One region of the Streptomyces sp. NPDC046881 genome, then DNA from elsewhere that is predicted to be linked to it. Evidence: riboswitches for the same ligand, from Rfam matches in the RefSeq annotation. Region 1 holds a riboswitch; each other region holds the start of a gene.
The links. A riboswitch is a leader RNA that binds a small molecule or an ion and turns the genes downstream of it on or off. The one in region 1 is predicted to bind S-adenosylmethionine.
Positions count from the first base shown of each region.

Region 2: another riboswitch for S-adenosylmethionine. It lies ahead of thrC (threonine synthase); the one in region 1 lies ahead of ABZ923_RS23130 (aminotransferase class V-fold PLP-dependent enzyme).
Region 3: another riboswitch for S-adenosylmethionine. It lies ahead of ABZ923_RS18105 (amino acid ABC transporter permease); the one in region 1 lies ahead of ABZ923_RS23130 (aminotransferase class V-fold PLP-dependent enzyme).

Region 1 is NZ_JBEYXJ010000049.1:51,830-56,749, reverse strand. Features, by position in the region: gene ABZ923_RS23145 (Rieske 2Fe-2S domain-containing protein) at 1-545, shown strand, start outside; gene ABZ923_RS23140 (cytochrome bc complex cytochrome b subunit) at 542-2,179, shown strand; gene trpD (anthranilate phosphoribosyltransferase) at 2,302-3,366, shown strand; SAM riboswitch class IV at 3,441-3,557, shown strand; gene ABZ923_RS23130 (aminotransferase class V-fold PLP-dependent enzyme) at 3,686-4,920, shown strand, end outside.
Region 2 is NZ_JBEYXJ010000084.1:672-5,591, forward strand. Features, by position in the region: gene groL (chaperonin GroEL) at 1-1,013, opposite strand, end outside; gene ABZ923_RS30205 (cold-shock protein) at 1,313-1,516, opposite strand; gene ABZ923_RS30210 (ubiquitin-like small modifier protein 1) at 1,956-2,231, opposite strand; gene thrC (threonine synthase) at 2,228-3,511, opposite strand; SAM riboswitch class I at 3,529-3,671, opposite strand; gene ABZ923_RS30220 (glucosyl-3-phosphoglycerate synthase) at 3,827-4,771, shown strand; gene ABZ923_RS30225 (trehalose-6-phosphate synthase) at 4,857-4,920, shown strand, end outside.
Region 3 is NZ_JBEYXJ010000033.1:14,812-19,731, forward strand. Features, by position in the region: gene ABZ923_RS18090 (GNAT family N-acetyltransferase) at 1-402, opposite strand, end outside; gene ABZ923_RS18095 (ABC transporter substrate-binding protein) at 458-1,477, opposite strand; gene ABZ923_RS18100 (amino acid ABC transporter ATP-binding protein) at 1,633-2,424, opposite strand; gene ABZ923_RS18105 (amino acid ABC transporter permease) at 2,421-3,404, opposite strand; SAM riboswitch class IV at 3,759-3,869, opposite strand; gene ABZ923_RS18110 (glutathione S-transferase C-terminal domain-containing protein) at 3,947-4,834, opposite strand; gene ABZ923_RS18115 (putative leader peptide) at 4,915-4,920, opposite strand, start outside.

The DNA of each region.
Region 1 (4,920 bases):
TGGCCATGGTGCCGCTCTCCGGCGTCATGCTGCTGCGCGACCTCGGTCCGCTGCCGCACAGCACGCTGCGCCACACCATGTGGGCCAAGGGCATGCGCCTGGTCAACATGAACACGAACCAGCCGCTGCGTCCCGAGGACGTCGCCGTCGGCTCCCTCACCTTCGCCAAGCCGGACGGCCTGGAGGAGACCGAGGAGGAGTTCCAGACGGAGATCGCCAAGGCGGCCCTGATGATCGTCCGACTGCAGCCGGGCAACATCAAGGACAAGCGCGAGCTCGACTGGTCGCACGAGGGCATCGTCGCCTTCTCCAAGATCTGCACCCACGTCGGCTGCCCGATCTCGCTGTACGAGCAGCAGACGCACCACGTGCTGTGCCCGTGCCACCAGTCCACCTTCGACCTCTCCGACGGTGCCCGAGTGATCTTCGGTCCCGCCGGCCACGCCCTGCCGCAGCTGCGCATCGGTGTGGACAGTGAGGGTTACCTCCAGGCGCTCGGCGACTTCGAGGAGCCCGTCGGTCCTGCATTCTGGGAGCGCGGATGAGTACTGCAGCGAACGAGACGCCCCGCTCTCGCGGGAAGGCTCCGGCCGGCGAGCGTGTCGCCGACTGGGCCGACGGCCGGCTCGGGATCTACTCCCTGGCCAAGTCCAACATGCGCAAGATCTTCCCCGACCACTGGTCGTTCATGTTGGGCGAAGTGTGCCTGTACAGCTTCATCATCATCATCCTGACGGGTGTGTACCTGACGCTGTTCTTCCACCCGTCGATGAACGAGGTGGAGTACCACGGCAGCTACGTCCCGCTCCAGGGACAGCTGATGTCCGAGGCGTTCAGCTCGACCCTGCACATCTCCTTCGACGTGCGCGGTGGTCTGCTGGTCCGGCAGATCCACCACTGGGCCGCGCTGATCTTCCTCGCCGGCATGTTCGTGCACATGATGCGCGTGTTCTTCACCGGCGCGTTCCGCAAGCCGCGTGAGATCAACTGGCTGTTCGGCTTCCTGCTGTTCGTCCTCGGCATGTTCACCGGCTTCACCGGTTACTCGCTCCCGGACGACCTGCTCTCCGGCACCGGTGTCCGCTTCATGGAGGGCGCGATCCTGTCCGTGCCGATCATCGGCACGTACCTGTCGTTCTTCCTGTTCGGCGGAGAGTTCCCCGGCCACGACTTCGTCGCCCGGTTCTACTCGATCCACATCCTGCTGCTGCCGGGCATCATGCTCGGCCTGATGGTGGCGCACCTGATCCTGGTCTTCTACCACAAGCACACGCAGTTCGCGGGTCCCGGCAAGACGAACAACAACGTCGTCGGCATGCCGCTGCTGCCGGTGTACATGGCCAAGGCCGGAGGCTTCTTCTTCCTGGTCTTCGGTGTCATCGCGGCCATCGCCGCGGTCGCGCAGATCAACCCGATCTGGGCGATGGGCCCCTACCGTCCGGACCAGGTGTCCACCGGCGCCCAGCCCGACTGGTACATGGGCTTCGCCGAGGGTCTGATCCGCTTCATGCCGGGCTGGGAGGTCAACTTCTGGGGTCACACGCTCGTCCTCGGCGTGTTCATCCCGCTGGTGCTCTTCCCGCTGGTCCTGGCGGCGATCGCGGTCTACCCGTTCATCGAGTCCTGGATCACCGGCGACAAGCGCGAGCACCACATCCTGGACCGCCCGCGCAACGCCCCGACCCGTACCGCGTTCGGTGTCGCCTGGGTGACGATCTACATGATCACCCTGGTCGGCGGTGGCAACGACCTGTGGGCCACCCACTTCCACCTGTCGATCAACGCCGTCACCTGGTTCGTCCGGATCTTCTTCGTCGCCGGACCGGTCATCGCGTTCATCGTCACCAAGCGGATCTGCCTGGGCCTGCAGCGCCGCGACCGCGACAAGGTGCTGCACGGCCGTGAGACCGGCATCATCAAGCGGCTGCCGCACGGTGAGTTCATCGAGGTGCACGAGCCGCTCAGCCAGGAGCAGCTGCACACGCTCACCGCGCACGAGCAGTACAAGCCGGCCGAGATCGGTCCGACGGTCGACGAGAACGGTGTCGAGCGCAAGGTGCCGGCCACGGAGAAGCTCCGGGTGAAGCTGTCCAACGCCTACTACGGCGAGGACAACCAGATCCCGAAGCCGACCGTCGAGGAGTACAAGGAGATCACGAGCGGCCACGGCCACCACTGATCCCGCGTCGCCACGCCACGCAGAGGGCCCCGTCCGGTTCGCGGACGGGGCCCTTCGCCGTGTGCGGGGGTGGATAGGCTGGTGCCGACCACCGATGCTGTGCACGACACCAGGAGCGGCTGATGAGCGCTGTGACCCCCGCTGGAGGCGACACCGCGGCGGGCCGTTCCTGGCCCGAGGTGCTGAACGCCCTGCTGGAGGGCCGTGACCTGAGCGCGGACGCCACGGCATGGGCGATGGACCGGATCATGCGCGGGGAGGCCACCGACGCGCAGATCGCGGGATTCGCCGTGGCCCTGCGGGCCAAGGGCGAGACGGTGGAGGAGATCACCGGGCTCGTCCGCGCGATGTACGAGCACGCGAACGTCATCGAGGTACCGGGCCGGACCGTCGACATCGTCGGCACCGGCGGCGACGGCGCCAAGACGGTGAACATCTCCACGATGTCCTCGATCGTCGTCGCCGGCACCGGTGCGAAGGTCGTCAAGCACGGCAACCGGGCCGCGTCCTCCGCGTCGGGCGCGTCGGACGTGCTGGAGAAGCTGGGCGTCAATCTGAACCTGCCGCTGGAGCGGGTCCCGCAGGTCGCCGAGGAGGCCGGGATCACCTTCTGCTTCGCGGTCAAGTTCCACCCGGCCCTGCGTCATGTGGCCGCCGCCCGCGGCCAGTTGGGCATCCGTACGACCTTCAACGTGCTGGGTCCGCTGACCAATCCGGCGAGGGTCAGGGCCCAGGCCGTCGGCGTGGCCGATCGGCGGATGGCCCCGGTGGTGGCCGGCGTCCTCGCCGAGCGCGGCAACTCCTCGCTGGTCTTCCGCGGCGACGACGGCCTGGACGAGCTGACCACGACCGCCACCTCGCGGGTGTGGGTCGTCCGGGACGGCAAGGTCACCGAGGAGACCTTCGACCCGAGGGACGTCGGCATCGACCTCGTCCCCGTGGAGGCCCTGCGCGGCGCGGACGCGTCGTACAACGCGGAGGTCGCCCGCCGTCTGCTCGACGGCGAGACGGGGGCCGTACGGGACGCGGTGCTGCTGAACTCCGCCGCGGCGCTCGTCGCGCTCACGCCGACCGACGCACCGCTGGCGGAGCAGCTCCGGGCCGGCATGGCCAAGGCCGCCGAGTCCATCGACTCGGGCGCGGCCAAGCGCACCCTGGACCGCTGGGTGGCCGCCAGCAACGCCTAGGGCCATAGGACGTCGTCCCGCGATCCGGACACGGGTTGCGGGGCGGCGATCACCTCGCGTAGGTTCCTGTACCAGGTCATGAGTGACAGTCATGAGGCCCCGGCCGACTGTCCGGCAACCCTCCGTCCGTGGCGGGGTGCCCCGGGTGAAGACCAGGCCGTGGACAGCAAGGTCCCCGGCAAGCGCGGATCCCTCACGCATCCAGGGATCCTGGTCGTCGAGGAGTCTTCCGTGAGCAAGCGAATGCGTTAGGGCCGCAGAGCCCCGCCTCCGCACACCCTTCTTCTCTTCTTCGCCTTCCTCTCACGGGAGTTCCGCCATGTCTGTCTTCACCGCTGCCGCCGACCAGTCCGTTTGCACCCCTCTGCCCGTTCTGGGGCGTGATGTCACCGTCCCGCTGGTCACCGGCGGCGAGGTCGCCTACGCCGCGCTGGACTACGCGGCCAGTGCCCCCGCCCTCCAGCGCGTCTGGGACGACGTCGCCGCGTACGCCCCGTACTACGGCAGCGTCCACCGCGGTGCCGGCTACCTCTCCCAGCTCTCCACGGACCTGTTCGAGAACGCCCGCAGGACGGTCGCCGAGTTCCTCGACTGCCGCCCGGCCGACCAGGTGGTCTTCACCCGCTCGACCACCGACTCCCTCAACCTCCTGGCCCGCGCGATCCCCGCCGGCTGCCAGGTCTTCGTCTTCGAGACCGAGCACCACGCCTCCCTGCTGCCCTGGCAGAACGCGCGGGTCACCTACCTCGACGCCCCGCGCACCCCGCGGCAGGCGGTCGAGACCCTGGAGCGGGCCCTCGCCGGCCGCGACCCGCACGGCCCGGCCCTGGTCTGCGTCACCGGCGCCTCCAACGTCACCGGCGAGCTGTGGCCGGTGCGCGAACTGGCCGCCGCCGCGCACGCCCACGGTGCCCGGATCGTCCTGGACGCCGCCCAGCTGGCCCCCCACCACCCGGTGTCCGTCACGGACCTCGACGTCGACTGGGTCGCCTTCTCCGGCCACAAGCTGTACGCCCCCTTCGGCACCGGCGTCCTGGCCGGCCGCGCCGACTGGCTCCAGGAGGCCGAGCCGTACCTCGCGGGCGGCGGCGCCAGCCGCAAGGTGACCCGGCGCGAGGACGGCGGCGTGGCCGTCGAGTGGCACCGGACCGCGGCCCGCCACGAGGCCGGCTCCCCGAACGTCATCGGCGCCTACGCCGTCGCCTCCGCCTGCAAGGCCCTCACCGAGGCCGGCTGGGACACCCTCGTCGCGCGCGAACAGCACCTCGTCCGCACCGTCCGCGCGGGCCTCGCCGAGGTCCCCGGGGTGCGCGTCCTCTCCCTCTTCGGCGACGACGCCCCGCGGGTCGGTGTCATCTCCTTCGTCGTCGAGGGCTGGAACAGCTCCCACTTCGCCGCCGCCCTCTCCGCCGAGTACGGCATCGGCGTCCGCGACGGCCTCTTCTGCGCCCACCCCCTGGTCCGCACCCTGCTCGGCAGCGACCCGCAGACCCAGGGCGAGTGCGGCGCCCCCGAGGCCGCCCCCGGCGAGAAGTCCCTCAACGCCATCCGCGT
Region 2 (4,920 bases), on a different contig from region 1:
TCGGACGAGCCGGCACCGTCGACGATGGTGGTCTCGTCCTTGGTGATGACGACCTTGCGGGCGCGGCCCAGGAGGTCCAGGGTCGCGTTCTCCAGCTTGAGGCCGACCTCCTCGGAGATGACCTCGCCGCCCGTGAGGATGGCGATGTCGCCGAGCATGGCCTTGCGGCGGTCGCCGAAGCCCGGGGCCTTGACGGCGACGGACTTGAAGGTGCCGCGGATCTTGTTGACGACCAGGGTCGACAGGGCCTCGCCCTCGACGTCCTCGGCGATGATCAGCAGCGGCTTGCCCGACTGCATGACCTTCTCCAGCAGCGGGAGCAGGTCCTTGACCGAGGAGATCTTGGAGTTGGCGATGAGGATGTACGGGTCCTCGAGCGACGCCTCCATGCGCTCCATGTCGGTCGCGAAGTAGGCGGAGATGTAGCCCTTGTCGAAGCGCATGCCCTCGGTGAGCTCCAGCTCCAGACCGAAGGTGTTGCTCTCCTCGACGGTGATGACGCCTTCCTTGCCGACCTTGTCCATGGCCTCGGCGATCAGCTCGCCGATCTGGGTGTCGGCGGCGGAGATGGACGCGGTGGAGGCGATCTGCTCCTTGGTCTCGACGTCCTTCGCCTGCTCCAGCAGGGCGGCGGAGACGGCCTCGACGGCCTTCTCGATACCGCGCTTCAGAGCCATCGGGTTGGCACCGGCGGCGACGTTGCGCAGGCCTTCCTTGACCAGGGCCTGGGCGAGCACGGTCGCGGTGGTCGTACCGTCACCGGCGACGTCGTCCGTCTTCTTGGCGACTTCCTTGACCAGCTCGGCGCCGATCTTCTCGTACGGGTCCTCGAGCTCGATCTCCTTGGCGATGGAGACACCATCGTTGGTGATCGTGGGGGCGCCCCACTTCTTCTCGAGGACGACGTTGCGACCCTTGGGGCCGAGCGTCACCTTCACGGCGTCCGCGAGCTGGTTCATGCCGCGCTCGAGGCCGCGCCGCGCCTCCTCGTCGAACGCGATGATCTTGGCCATGTGAAGTGGTCCCTCCAGGACTGGGGGTGATTCCTTCGGACCGCGCCCGCGCCCGCGACGGACGGCTCGCCGGCCTCGTGGTTCCTTGCCCCACCCGGCCTGCGGGCCTCACCGACCCGGTCCTTCACTGTCACTCTCACCTTCAGAGTGCTAACGCCAATGATTAGCACTCGGCATGGTCGAGTGCAAGCGCCTGCACCGGTACGGGGCCCCCGTCAGCCGCACGCGAACAGCGGAACCGGGGCACGGCGAAGGGCCCGCACCCCGTGCGAGGTGCGGGCCCTTCGGACAAGAAACGTTCAGGCGGTGACGCGAACCATGTCGGCCTGCGGGCCCTTCTGGCCCTGCGAGATCTCGAACTCGACCCGCTGGCCCTCTTCCAGGGTGCGGTAGCCGTCCATCTGAATCGCGCTGTAGTGGACGAAGACGTCCGCACCACCGTCGACCGCGATGAAGCCGTACCCCTTCTCCGCGTTGAACCACTTGACGGTGCCCTGAGCCATGCCTAACTCCCCTATTACTGGCCCTTGCACAGATCCACACTTCGCGGACCCGGGTCAGACCTCACCCCCCATGGGACGGGGGCGTGCGCCGGAACGCGTCGACCGCGGCTGAATGTATCTGTCCAACTGCCGTCTGCAACAGGTCAATCGGACGAGAATTCTGGACGCGGGCGGTCCGGAATGTGGTGAGAATTCGCCCGAATTCAGGGCAAGTCGGGCCCCATAAAAGCCACAAAAGCCGCAGACAACCCGCACACTTTGGCTACTTCTTGTCGGGTCGCCCGGCATGATTCCAGGGCCTTCGACCCGAAGACCCGGGCCGTGTTCCCCAACCTTACCGCGCTCAATCACGCAGAATTGCCCCCTCCGCTTCTCTTACGGAGGGGGCAATCCGATGAACAATCGGTAACCGGTGTTACCGATGGTAATTGCGGGCCGTTCAGCCGCCTGCGACCGCCGGGATGATGGAGACACCGGCGCCGTCCGGGGTCGCCGTGTCCAAGCCCTGCTCGAACCGGACGTCGTCGTCGTTGACGTACACGTTGACGAAGCGGCGCAGCTTGCCCTGGTCGTCCAGGACGCGGGCGGCGATCCCGGTGTGGCTCTTCTCCAGATCGGCGATGACCTCGCCGAGCGTCGCCCCCTCGGCGGCGACCTCGGCCTGCCCGCCGGTGTAGGTGCGCAGGATGGTGGGGATGCGAACGGTCACGCTCATGCGAGGCCAGCCTCTCGGAAGGAGTCCAGGGTCGGGCGGATGGTGGCGGTGAGGCCGGTCCCGGCCACCGCGTCCAGGGTCTTGAGGCCGTCGCCCGTGTTGAGCACGACGGTCGTGAGGGCCGGGTCCAGCCGGCCGCTCTCGATCAGCTTGCGCGTCACGCCCACGGTCACGCCGCCGGCGGTCTCCGCGAAGATGCCCTCCGTGCGGGCGAGCAGCTTGATCGCGTCCACGATCTCCGCGTCCGTCACGTCCTCCACCACACCGCCGGTACGGCGCGCGATGTCCAGGACGTACGGCCCGTCGGCCGGGTTGCCGATGGCCAGGGACTTGGCGATGGTGTTCGGCTTCTGCGGGCGGACCACGTCGTGGCCGGCCTTGAAGGCGGTGGACACCGGCGAGCAGCCCTCGGCCTGCGCACCGAAGATCTTGTACGGCCTGTCCTCCACCAGACCCAGCTTGATCAGCTCCTGGAGACCCTTGTCGATCTTCGTGAGCTGGGAGCCGGAGGCGATCGGGACCACGATCTGGTCGGGCAGCCGCCAGCCGAGCTGCTCGCAGATCTCGTACGCCAGGGTCTTGGAGCCCTCCGCGTAGTACGGCCGCAGGTTGACGTTGACGAAGCCCCAGCCCTCGCCGGCCGGGTCGCCGATCAGCTCCGAGCAGAAGCGGTTCACGTCGTCGTAGTTGCCCTCGATGCCGACCAGTTCGCCGCCGTAGACCGCGGCCATGACGACCTTGCCCTGCTCCAGGTCGTGCGGGATGAACACGCAGGAGCGGAAGCCGGCCCGGGCGGCGGCGGCGCCGACGGCGCCGGCCAGGTTGCCGGTGGAGGAGCAGGAGAGCGTGGTGAAGCCGAAGGCGCGGGCGGCCTCCAGGGCCTGGGCGACGACCCGGTCCTTGAAGGAGTGGGTCGGGTTCCCGGAGTCGTCCTTCACGAACAGGCCGCCGGTCACGCCCAGCTCGCGCGCCAGGTTGTCGGCCTCGACGAGCTTGGTCCAGCCGGGGTTGAGGTTGGGCTTGTCGGTGACGTCCGCCGGGACGGGCAGCAGCGGCGCGTACCGCCAGATGTTCGCGGGGCCGGCCTCGATGCGCCGGCGCAGTTCCTCGGTGTCGTAGGCGGAGAAGTCGTAGGCGATCTCGAGCGGGCCGAAGCACTCCTCACAGGCGAAGACCGGACCGAGCGGGACGCGGTGACCGCACTCGCGACAGCTCAGGGCGGCGGCGGGACCGAGGTCGACGGTGGTGTCGCTGGAGGTGGCAACTGTCTGCACAGCCATGGAGGCGAGGCCCTTTCTCCTCATCTTCCTCACGACGCATCTCGCCGTGAGACGGATTTGGCACCTTCCCTAGCCGGGAGCCTCGCTACGAGGACGAGAGCCGACTGGAGGGTTGCCGGGGCTTCATCGGGCCGTGTCCCTCTGCCCCTCTGGATGAGCGGTATTCGGTTGTGGACGCCCGCGACCCCCGACATGCGATGGTCATCGGCGTTGTTCAAGACTGTAACCGACGGCCAGGACAGTTGAGATAGTCGTCCGAACCGCGAGATGGATCACACGGTGACGTGTGGTCGTGACAGTGAGGAGCCGCCGACCGTGCTGGAAGAAGTCGAGCGCTGGCTGAGCACCCGCTCCTGGTCCGTGGCCGACCGACCGCTGCACCAGGTCGTGGCGGCCAAGCAGCGCACGGGCCAGACGATCAGCGTCGTGCTGCCCGCGCTCAACGAGGAGGAGACGGTCGGCGACATCGTCGCGGTCGTCCGGCACGACCTCGTGGAGCAGGTGCCGCTCGTGGACGAGATCGTGGTCGTCGACTCCGGTTCCACCGACCGCACCGCCGAGGTCGCCGCGCGCGCGGGCGCCCGGGTCGTCCACCGCGACGACATCCTGCCCCGCATACCCGCCGTCCCCGGCAAGGGCGAGGTGCTGTGGCGCTCGCTGCTGGTGACCGGCGGGGACATCGTCTGCTTCGTCGACGCGGACCTGCGGGAGTTCTCCTCCGACTTCGTCACCGGGATCGTCGGCCCGCTGCTCACCGAACCGGACGTCGACCTGGTCAAGGGCATGTACGACCGCCCGCTCGCCGGTGCCTCCGGGCAGGGCGGCCGGGTCACCGAACTCATGGCCCGTCCGCTGCTGAACATGCACTGGCCGCAGCTGGCCGGGTTCGTGCAGCCGCTGGGCGGCGAGTACGCGGCCCGCCGCTCCCTGCTGGAACAGCTGCCGTTCCCGGTGGGCTACGGCGTGGAGCTGGGCATGCTGGTCGACGCGCTGCACCTGGTCGGCCTGGACGCGCTGGCCCAGGTCGACCTGGGGGTGCGCAAGCACCGGCACCAGGACGGGCAGGCCCTCGGCCGGATGGCGGCGGCGATCTACCGCACGGCTCAGCTGCGGCTCGCGCGCGGCCACCTCGTCCGGCCCTCGCTCACGCAGTTCGAGCGGGGCGAGGACGGGTTCGAGCCGCGGACCTACTCGGTGGACACCGAGGAGCGGCCGCCCATGGTGGAGATCGCGGAGTACGCCGAGCGGAAGGTGGCGTGAACTCCCCGTATACGGTCCCCCGCCCCGGCCCCCGCCGGGCGGAGCGTACGTTTGAGCGTTTCCGGGCCGGGCTAGGTTGAGGCGTATGGCTTCCACGCGTGCTCCCGCTGAAAAGGCTCATGTGCTGGTCGCGTCGAACCGCGGCCCGG
Region 3 (4,920 bases), on a different contig from region 1:
CGGCCGGGTGCGGGCGACCAGGTCGAGGATCTCGGGGACGTCGTCGGGGCCCAGGCGCACGGCCTCCGGGGCCGGTTCGGCCCGCAGCGCGGTGTCGACGAGCTGGACGCCCTCGCCCTCGCCGAGCACCTCCCACCCGTCGGGGACCCGCTCGACGGGCTTGACCCGTACGGTGGTTCCCGGTCCGACGAGCGTGTGCAGGTCGACCCAGGCCGCCGGGTCCGCCGGGTCGGCGAGCGCCGCGAAGGCGTACGTCTGCGGCCGGTAGCGGGCCGCCCGGCCGTGCCGGTCGGCGAGGTGGGCGTGCGGACCGTCGAGGGCGGCCCAGACGGCGTTGTCCAGGGCGGAGACACCCGGCAGGAGCGGGACTCCGCTTCCGCGGACGTCGGTCGGGTGGGCCACGGAAGCGGAGTCCTCTCTGCGGGTCGGGGGGCCGGGCCGGTCGCGTGACGGATCGTCAGGAGTTGGTGAGCGGCAGCCCGGGCGGGTTGACCTCCGACTTCGCCACGGACTCGTTGGAGAGGTTGTACGCGGCCAGCCACTTGCCGTACTGCCCGTGCTCGATCAGGTAGTTCAGGGCTTCGGCGAGCGGCTCGGCGAGCCCGCTGTCCTTCTTGGCGGTGGCGGCGATCAGCCCCTGGAGCGTCGCGCCGGCACCGGAGAAGGTGCCCGCGTTGCGGGTCGGGTTGGGGGTGTTCGCGGTCTGCCGGGCACGGTAGGAGATCGTGGGGTTGGGCCCGAAGTAGGCGTCGATCTTGCCGCTGTTCAGCGCCAGGTTGATGGCGTTCTGGTCCGGGAAGTACTTGACGGTGAGCTTCTTGCCCTCCTTGGCCAGCTTGGTCTTCCACTCCAGGAGGATCTTCTCCTGGTTGGTGCCGGCGCCCACGGTGACCGTCTTCCCGGCGAGGTTCTCGTAGTCGCCGTCGAAGTTCCAGGAGTTCTTCTTCAGCACCTCGAAGGCCAGGTTGTCCTTGCGGTAGGAGGCGAACTCGTACTTCTTCTTGCGCTCCTCGGTGACGGTGACGTTGGAGAAGGCCACGTCGACCTTGCCGCTGTCGACGCCGACGAAGAGGTTCTCCCAGGTGGAGTTCCTGATCTCGGGCTTGAGGCCGAGCACCGCGGCCACCAGGCGGCCGAGGTCGGGCTCGGAGCCGGTGAGGGTCTTCTGGTCGCTGCCCACGAAGTCCAGCGGCGCGGATCCCGAGGGCAGGCCTCCGACGCCGATGACGAGCTTGCCGCTCTTGCGGACCGAGGCGGGCAGGTGGGCGCTGATCGACTTCACCTCGGAGACCTTCAGCCCGGTCTCGGTGGCGGCGCCGTTGGACAGCCGGCCCACGGTCACCGTGCCGGCCGTGTCGGTGGTGGTGGCCGCGTCGCTGTCTCCGCCGCAGGCGGCGAGCCCGCCGGCCAGGGAGAGGGTCACGGTCGCCGCGGTGAGGCCGCGTACCAGGCTGCGTCGGGAGAACTGGCTGGGCATGGCTGTCCTTGTCGTTCGGAAGGTCCGGGAGGTTTGGGCAGGTTCGAGGGTTCGGGACGTGCGGGAGTCCGGGGGTCCGGGAGTCCGGGGGTCCGGGGGTCGCGGTACGGATGTGCGCCGGCAGGCGGACGGTCAGGGAGGCGGCTCGGGGGCGGTCAGAGCACCTTGCCGAGGAAGTCCCGGGTCCGTTCGTGCCGGGGCCGGTCCAGCACCTGGCCGGGCGGGCCCTGTTCGACGATCCGGCCGCCGTCGATGAAGACGACCCGGTCGGCGACCTCGCGGGCGAAGCCGATTTCGTGGGTGACGATGAGGAGGGTGGTGCCGCTGGTCGCCAGGTCCTTGATGACGGCCAGCACCTCGCCGACGAGTTCGGGGTCGAGCGCCGAGGTCGGCTCGTCGAAGAGGATGATCCCGGGCCGCAGGGCGAGGGCGCGGGCGATGGCGACGCGCTGCTGCTGGCCGCCGGACAGCTGCCGCGGGTAGGCGCCCGCCTTGTCGGCGAGGCCCACGCGGCCGAGCAGTTCGCGGGCGAGGTCCCGGGCCGCCGCCCTGGCCAGCCTGCCGGTGGCGACGGGAGCGGCGGCGACGTTGTCCAGCACGGTCAGGTGCGGGAAGAGGTTGAAGTTCTGGAAGACGAAGCCGATTCGGCTGCGCTGGGCGAGGAGGGCGCGCTCGCTCAGTTCCTTCAGCCGCCCCCCGTGCCGCTTCACCCCGATCAGCTCGCCGCCCACGCTGACGTGGCCGATCTCGGGCTTCTCCAGGTGGTTGACCACCCTGAGCAGCGTGGACTTGCCGGAACCGGACGGTCCGATGATCACCGTGACCTCGCCGGGGCGGACGGTCAGGTCGATGCCGTCGAGGACGCGGTGGGCGCCGTACCACTTGTGGACGCCGCGGACCTCGAGTGCGGCGGGTGCGGGCTTCGCGAGCACGGGTGCGGTGGTCATACGGCGGCCTCCCTGCGCAGCCGGGCGCGCAGCCCGGCCAGGCCGGCCCGGGCTTTCTGCAGCGGCGTCGGCGGCAGGGTGCGCGTGGCGCCCCGGGCGTAGTACCGCTCGACGTAGAACTGGACGACGGACACGGCGCTGGTCAGGATCAGGTACCAGACGGTGGCGACCATCAGCAGCGGCACGACGTCACCGGGATAGGTGCTGCCCATCGACTGCACGGCGCCGAACAGGTCGAGCAAGGACACGTAGAACACCAGGGACGTGCTCTTGATGAGGCCGATCAGCTGGTTGACGTAGTTCGGGGTGATGGACCGCAGGGCCTGCGGGAAGACGATCCGGCGGAACTGGTAGCCCTTGGGCAGGCCGAGCGCGGCGGCCGCCTCGTGCTGCCCCTGGTCGACGGAGAGGATGCCGCCGCGGACCACTTCGGCCGCGTACGCCGCCTCGTTGAGGCTGAGCCCGATGACGGCGATCGTCATGTCGGTGGCCAGCCGCGACTCGTCGAAGGTGACGAAGGCGGGGCCGAAGGGCACCCCGAGGCTCAGCGTCTTGTACAGGGCGCTGAAGTTGTACAGGAAGATCAGCACCACGATCAGCGGTACGGAACGGAACAGCCAGGTGTAGGTCCAGCTGACCGCGCGCAGCACCGGGCTTCCGGAGAGCCGGGCTACGGCCAGCAGGATCCCGCCGAGGAGGCCCAGCACCGCGCTGAGCGCGGCGACTTCGAGGGTGACGAGGAGGCCGTCGAGGACGGTCGGGCGCAGGAACCAGTAGCGGAAGCGGTCCCACTGGTAGAAGGGGTTGGTGACCAGTCCGTGCAGGATCTGCGCGACGAGCACGAGGACGACGGCGGTGACCATCCACCGGCCGGGCCGGCGCAGCGGCTGGACCCGCTGGGCGGTGAGGTGTTCTGACGGGGTGTCGGCTTGTACCGGCGGCTCGGCTGTCGAGACGGCGGCGCCTGGGGGTTCGCTCATGGCGGGCTCCGGCGGAGTCGGACACCCCGGGGCCGCGCACGGGCGGGCGTGTGCCGCGTCGGCACGGGGGCACGAGGCGGCGCACGGGCGAGCGCGGAACCGGGGGCTGGGCGGGCAACGGCACACCGGGCGGTGGGTGTGCGGCGGGAACGCGGGGGCTGGGAGGAGGCGTCAGCCCCGACAGCGGGCAGAGCCCGGTGCGGTACACAGTGCGCTGTTCACGCGGAGCAGATCGACGGCCCGGTCGGCGACGAGGAGACCGGCGTACGACGGTACGCAGCCCTGGGGGCGGCTCGCGGCCGTCCTGGGAGCTGCGTACATGGCGTCACCTGTCACTGTTCCGGGCCCCGTGGGGCCTCGCGCTTACCGAAAACGTCGTCCGGTCCGGTCGTCACCTGGGGCACCCCACCGCGATGCGAGGGTTGCCGGTCAGCGAGCCAGGGCTTGGCGCTGACGCTCATGACCGTTCTGAGCCGTAAGTAAGGCAGTTGCCCGTTCGAATGTCAACGGCCGTCCGCCACATGGACATCGGGAGGCCGCTCTCACCTGCGAGAAGCGTCTGGGGCGTCCGCGGCGTGGCCCGCCCAGTCCAGGATCTGGACGGCTGCTCCGGCGGCCTCCAGGCCCTGGCAGCGGCCGTGGTGGCGGCGGGCGATGCCGTCGAGGTCGAGGTGGCGGCCGAACGCGGGACGCGCGGCCAGGCGGCGGGCGTAGGCCCACAGGGCGCGGTGGCCGGCGATGCGGTGCACCGCGGAGGCGTCGAGGTGGCAGCGGTGGACGGTGTCGAGCTGCACCAGGGTCACCCACAGTTCGACGTCGGCGGCGGTGAGCCGGTCGTCGGCCAGGTACTCCTCCGCGTCCAGCCGTCGTTCCAGCCGGCCCAGGGTGTCGAGCAGCGTGTCGAGGGCGGCGGCCCGCTCGGCCGGGTCGGCGCCGGCCCGGCCGGCGCGCTGCGCGGCCTCCTCGATGCCCGCGGCGCACATCCGCTCGACGGCCTCGATCACGGACTCCAGCCCGGAGGGGTACAGGCGGGCCCGGTCCTGCGGCCCGAACCGGTCCAGGTCGCGCAGGATGTCGGGGGTGTGGGTGCTGACGATGCGTCCGGACCAGTCGTCGCTCAGCACGGGCGCGAGCGCGGGGCCCGTGTAGTGGTGGGCGCTGGCCTCGTACAGCGGGCGCAGCGCCGAGTGACCGCCGCCGGGACAGTCCGGGACGGGCGGCAGGAGGGTGACCGGACAGCTCGCGTCCAGGCCGAGCAGGCTGTGGCCGACGGCGAGGCGCAGCCCGTCGGGGCAGGCGGTGGACAGATGGAGCCGGTAGCGGTGCGGCACGGCGTAGTGGCCGCTGCGCGCGTCCTGGCCGATCCGCTCCCGGAAGAGGGGCGCGGTGCGGCGGGGGGACGGGACGGCGGCGAGCGGAGCGATGGACATGGGTCTCCCCGGGTGGTGGGCGTGCGGAGGGGCGCGCCGGCGCGGACGCGGCCGGCCGGTGAGGGCGGGTGGGGCCCGGCTCAGCG